Linked DNA regions of Thalassospira sp. TSL5-1. Each later gene encodes a partner of the first gene's protein in a complex. Links are inferred from orthologs where the notes say so. Each region holds a gene or a part of one and is shown in the gene's direction. Other genes may lie near its edges.

Evidence for each region.
Region 2: the proteins of trxA (region 1) and trxB are in contact, whole or in part, in a crystal structure (PDB 1F6M), measured with the Escherichia coli proteins. The link is inferred for Thalassospira sp. TSL5-1 from one-to-one orthologs.

The regions. Positions count from the first base shown.
Region 1 is NZ_KV880638.1:469,424-472,495, forward strand. The notes cover bases 15-2,758. They hold trxA (thioredoxin TrxA), read left to right. Parts: upstream 15-1,098; coding sequence 1,099-1,419; downstream 1,420-2,758. Other genes in these bases: addA (double-strand break repair helicase AddA), read left to right, coding at 15-1,005; LF95_RS11645 (dienelactone hydrolase family protein), read left to right, coding at 1,513-2,202; LF95_RS11650 (methyl-accepting chemotaxis protein), read right to left, coding at 2,299-2,758. Outside these bases: more of addA, read left to right, coding at 1-14; more of LF95_RS11650, read right to left, coding at 2,759-3,072. UniProt on the Escherichia coli protein: Participates in various redox reactions through the reversible oxidation of its active center dithiol to a disulfide and catalyzes dithiol-disulfide exchange reactions.
Region 2 is NZ_KV880638.1:1,104,626-1,107,832, reverse strand. What follows is about bases 1-2,879. They hold trxB (thioredoxin-disulfide reductase), read left to right. Parts: upstream 1-904; coding sequence 905-1,855; downstream 1,856-2,879. Other genes in these bases: LF95_RS14595 (LysR family transcriptional regulator), read left to right, coding at 2,236-2,879; LF95_RS14610 (Lrp/AsnC family transcriptional regulator), read right to left, coding at 85-570. In the rest of the region: more of LF95_RS14595, read left to right, coding at 2,880-3,144.

The DNA.
Region 1 (3,072 bases):
ATGTTCTGGTTGCCGCGTGTGGCACTGGAAAATGACCGGGTAAAGCTGCTGCGTGATGACATCGCGCTAAAACGCGATCAGGAATATAACCGTTTGCTGTATGTGGCGCTGACCCGGGCCGAAGATCGGCTTTATATTTGTGGCTGGCAGGGTAAATCAAAACCGCCTGCACATTGCTGGTATAATTTGTGTGAAATGGCACTTGCCGAATTTGCCGACGAGACGGAAATGGATTTTGCCAGTGTTTCGCCATCCGGCTGGGTCGGGCCAGGCTTTGTTTGGGAAACGGAACAAATGACCGAGCCCAAACCGGAAAAGGGCCATACCGACACGCTTGCCCCTGTGAGTTCGGCTGACGCAGAGGGGGATCAGGTGCAGATGATGGCGGGTATTGAAAAGCTGATGCGCACGATTGCGCCCGAAGAAGTGTATCCGCCCCGCCCGCTGGCCCCCAGTCGTCCGCTGGAAGATGAACCATCGGTGCAATCGCCTTTGGGCGGGGATCAGGGGCAAAGTTTCAAACGCGGGATTTTGATCCATAAATTGCTGGAGCTTCTGCCCGACCTGTCGCCCGAACGGCGTTTTGATGCGGCAGAACGGTTTTTAAGTCAGCCGGTACATGGGTTAAGCCCCGATCAGCAATTTGAAATTGCCACCGAGACTCTGGCGATTTTTGACAACCCCGATTTCGCGCCGATTTTTGGCCCCGCGTCGCGGGCCGAGGTGCCTTTGGTTGGTATTGTCGGTGGCGATGTGGTTTCCGCCCAGATTGACCGGCTGGTGATTTCGGGCGATGAGGTGATGATTGTGGATTATAAAACCAACCGCCCGCCGCCGCGTGACGTGGAACAAACGCCGATGGCGTATCGGCGGCAAATGGCGATTTATCGCGACGCATTGACTCAGATGTATCCCGATAAAATCATTCGCTGCCATATTCTCTGGACGAATGGCCCGTGGATGGTGGAACTGCCTGAAAGTCTGATGCGAATGCAACGCGCTTGACCTTTGGCTTCTGCCTGCCTACCTTTGCACCCATAAGCGGATCGAGGTTACCCGCTTGGGTGCATGACCTCGTAACAACTAGGATCTGACAGAATGACAACGATTAAAGTATCCGATACGTCATTTGACTCTGACGTTATTGGCGCAGACGCGCCGGTTCTGGTCGATTTCTGGGCGGAATGGTGCGGTCCGTGCAAGCAGATTGCCCCGTATCTTGATGAAATCGCCGGTGAACTTGGCGACAAGCTGACCATTGCCAAAGTCAATATCGACGAAAACCCGAATACCCCGGCCAAATATGGTGTGCGCGGCATCCCGACCCTGATGATCTTCAAGGGCGGCGAAGTTTCGGCCATCAAAGTTGGTGCCATGCCGAAAAGCGCACTGGTTGACTGGATCAATCAGTCGATCTGATCAGGTGTGATCGAACGGAATATTGAAAAAGGCGGGCGCTAAAATGCCCGCCTTTTCTTTTTTTCATCCTACCAGGAGGCAAAATTGCCCGAAATGATCAGGCTTAAATCGGCAATTGACGGGTTTGAATTTGATGCGTGGCACGGAAAAACCGACGGGGTGCGCAAAGGCGGGCTGGTTTTGATCCAGGAGATTTTTGGTCTGGACCATTACATCCTGGAAGATGCCAAACGCTGGGTTGCCCAGGGGTATGAAGTGATCGTGCCTTCGATGTTTGATCGCCAGGAACGGGGTTTTGTGGCCGATCATGATGCGGATGGCATTGCGACGGGTCTTAAATATTCTCGTGAAAATGGTACTGAAAACCCGGTTTCGGATGTGCAGGCCTGTGTGGATGCCCTAAGGCAGGACGGGCCGGTATTTTTGATTGGCTATTGTTACGGCGGGACCGTTGGCTGGCGTGCGGCAGCCGCGATAGACGCATTATCGGCGGTTGTCAGCTATTATGGCGGTGGTGTTGCCGCGATTGCCGATATGGAACCAAAATGCCCGGTGATCTTCAATTTCGGGCGCAAAGACCCGAATATCCCTGCCGATGATGTGATGGCAACGATCAAGGCGGCGCATCCTGCGGTGCCGGTGCATATTTATGAAAATTCCGGGCATGGCTTTAACAATGATGGCAGGCCGGATTCCAACCTTGAAGATGCCCGTCTTGCACGCGCAAGGGCCAGTGCCCTGTTTGATGCCTGTGGTGCAGTCATGCCGGGCAAAAGACCTTAAATATCTAAAGCGATTTGTCTTGCATCAGGACCATTACAACAAAGGCAGGCTGTATGGTTGCAGCCTGCCTTTGTCGGTTTCAGATGTTGTTCGCACTCAGGCCGCGCGGATTTCGCGCAGGAAGGTGTGAATTTGTGACAGCAGGGTATGCGATTTGTCGCTCAGGTCCTTGGCAGCATGCAGGACTTCGCCCGATGCCTGGCGTTCTTCCTCTGCCGAGGCGCGTAAGCCATCCACATTGATTGAAACTTCCTTGGTGCCTGCGGCGGCCTCGGCAACATTGCGAGCAATTTCGCCGGTGGCGGCATCCTGTTGCTGCACAGCGGCGGCAATGCCCGATGCAACCTCGTTAAGTTCCTTCATGCGGGCGGCAAGATGCTTGATCGCGCCAAGCGCATTTTGTGTCGATCCCTGAATATCGCCAATCTGCCCGGCAATATCCTCGGTGGCACGGGTGGTCTGGTTGGCAAGGTTCTTGACCTCGGCGGCGACCACGGCAAAGCCTTTGCCGGCATCGCCTGCACGGGCGGCTTCGATGGTGGCATTGAGTGCGAGAAGGTTGGTTTGCTCGGCAATGGACTGGATCAGTTCAACCACCTGGCCGATTTTTTCCGAGGCCGAACCCAGGGCGCTAAACAGTTCGGTTGCGTCGTCCGCTTCTTGCGAGCCGGAATGGGCAATGTCGGAACTGCGGCCAACCTGCAGGGTGATTTCATCAATCGAGGCGGCGAGCTGCTCTGCGGCCGAGGCGACAGTATCAACATTGTTGGCGGCCTGTTCGGTGGCTGCGGCAACGGCGGTGGCCTGTTCGGTCGTGTGTGATGACTGGTTGCTCATATCGCCAGCTGTGCTGCGCAACTGCGTTACAGC
Region 2 (3,207 bases), 640 kb from region 1 along the record:
TTTGGCAACCAACCATAAAAAATGCCGGGAACATGCCCGGCATTTCGTCAATGGATCGCGATGATGGATGACCCCATTCGCGGATCAATCCTCGACATCAATATCAATCGGCACGCCCGGCACGTTCTTGGCGGTGCGAATCGACAGGGCCGATTTTACGTGATTGACGTTTTCGGCAACGGTCAATTCGGTGGTCAGGAATTTTTGATATTCATCCCAGCTATGGGAAACAATTTTCAACAGAAAATCCATATCGCCTGCCACCATGTGGCATTCGCGGACTTCGGGCCATTCGGTTGCGCGTTTTTCAAAGGCACGCAAATCATGTTCTGCCTGGCTGGCAAGCCCCACCAGAGCAAAGACCGTCACGTTATAGCCCAGGGCCTGTGAATCAACGTCGGCATGATAGCCCTGAATAAACCCGGCTTCTTCCAGTGCGCGAACACGGCGAAGACAGGGCGGGGCCGAAATACCGGCACGACGTGCCAGCTCGACATTGGTCATACGGCCATCTTCCTGTAGATCGCGCAAAATTCTGCGGTCGATCTTGTCGAGTTTGACCCGTTGCATCTATTCCTCGATTCTGTGCGCTGATACACCCCGAACGAAACAATATTACAGCGGGGCCGAAGGCTGGCAATAATATATTCGGGTCCATTTTGCAACTTTCCGCAAACGTAAAGCCGATACCACGCACGAAAATAATAAACTTTTGGTATAAAAACCGCGCAAAACAAAACCACCCGACGTGCACCAGCCCCAAAGGCATAACAGCCATCTCCCGGAACGCGCAAAAAAGCCCGGCTTGTTGCGTTCCGGCTGTTGCACTCGCCAGCCTTCCTCCATATGTTCGTGTCCCAATTCCAAATATTGTTTCACAACATCTGGCAATGGCGAATCTCATATGGCCCAGGAACACCACGTAAACGTCCTTATCATCGGGTCCGGCCCGGCTGGTTATACTGCAGCAATCTATGCCGCCCGCGCAAACCTTGCGCCCATGATGGTGATGGGTCTGCAACCCGGCGGCCAGTTAACCATTACCACCGATGTTGAAAACTATCCCGGCTTTGCCGATGTCATTCAGGGTCCGTGGCTGATGGACCAGATGAAGGCCCAGGCCGAACATGTCGGCACCACAATGGTGCATGACCTGATTGTCGATGTCGATTTCTCCAAGCGTCCCTTTGTTTGCAAGGGCGATTCCGGTGCCACCTATATCGCCGATAGCGTCATTATCTCCACCGGGGCGCAGGCCCGCTGGCTGGGCCTGCCGGGCGAAGAAAAGTTTAACGGGCGCGGCGTTTCGGCCTGTGCGACCTGCGACGGGTTCTTTTATCGCAACAAACCGGTCACGGTCGTGGGCGGCGGCAATACCGCCGTTGAAGAAGCCCTGTATCTGGCCGGGATTTGCAGCAAGGTAACCCTGATCCACCGCCGCGATGAACTGCGCGCCGAAAAAATGCTGCAGGAACGCCTGTTCAAACATGAAAAGATCGAAGTGGTCTGGGATAGCGTGATCGAGGATATTCTGGGCGGTGACGGCCCGATGGATGGCGTGGAGGCCGTCAAAGTTCGTAATGTCAAATCGGGCGAAACGCTTGATATTCCGTGTGATGGTTTCTTTGTTGCCATTGGTCATGACCCGGCGACCAAGGTTTTCCAGGGCCAGGTCAATATGGATGACGAAAATTACATCCTGGTCGAACCCGGCACCACACGCACCAATATTGCCGGTGTGTTTGCCGCAGGCGACGTGACCGACAAAATTTACCGCCAGGCGGTAACGGCAGCCGGTATGGGCTGCATGGCAGCACTGGAAGCTGAAAAGTTCCTTGCCGAACAGGCAGACTGAGAACCGCTTCACACCCGTTCGCGTCCCCCCTGACAAAAGGCGGAACGCGCGGTAATATGACTTTCGGAAAAGGCCAAAGACAGCGATATGTCTTTGGTCTTTTTCACATTTTAGGGCACGATCATAAAACAGGCTGTTCAAATGAATAGGGAACAGACGGAAAAACAGCAGCGTTTTTCGCACCGGGTGATGTGAAAATTGCCCGAAACGTGAATGCTTGCTTGCACAACCCGTCCAAGCCCTCATATTACTTTGATGACGGCCTTGTAAAAGCGGCAATGGCATCCGGTTAACCAGCTGGAAACCAAATGCTTTTAAAAACGGGACTTAATCAGGGGGCCATCGTGCCGACCAAACGGTGGTGACAAAGGAGCAGGTCAATGGATTGGGACAAACTGCGTGTCTTTCACGCTGTGGCCGAAGCAGGAAGTTTTACACACGCAGGTGAAAACCTGAATTTGAGCCAATCTGCGGTCAGCCGCCAGATCAGTGCACTTGAAGAAAGTGTGAAGGTACCTCTTTTTCATCGTCACGCGCGTGGCCTGATCCTGACGGAGCAGGGCGAGTTGCTGTATCGCACCGCGCACGATGTTTTTGCCAAACTTTCGATGGCGGAGGCACGCATCCGCGAATCGAAAGAACGCCCGTCTGGTCCGCTCAAAATTACCACCACGGTGGCCTTTGGCTCCATCTGGCTGACGCCGCGCATTAACGAGTTCCTGGAACGCTACCCGGAAATCGAACTCTCAATGGTCCTGAATGACGAAGAACTCGACCTTGCGATGCGTGAGGCGGATGTTGCCATCCGCATGCAGCCGCCCCGTCAGGCCGATCTGGTCCAGCGGCAATTGATGACCCTGCGATATCATATCTTCGCATCCCCCGAATATATCAAAACGCATGGCCTGCCCAAAAAACCCGAAGACCTGAAGGACCACCGCCTGATCATTTATGGCGAGGATGCCCGTCCGCCGGTCTCGAATGTGAACTGGATGATGAATGCCGCCCTGCAATACAAACCCGACATGCGGCCGATTCTGAAACTGAACAATATTTACGGCATTTATCGCGCCACCGAATCCGGTTTGGGCATTTCTGCCCTGCCCGATTATCTGGTCCCGGCGGATAGCAAACTGGTGCGTATCCTGCCCGAGCTTGAAGGCCCCAGCTTTGATGCCTATTTCGTCTATCCTGAAGAATTGCGCCACAGCAAACGAATCGGTGTGTTCCGCGACTTCCTGATCGACAAAATCAACGAGGTAAAGGCACGGCTCGCCGCAACGGCCTGACCCGCCACACCAGCACAACCCGATGCAAAACCCCGGCAGTTCGCAGAACCTGCCGGGGTTTTG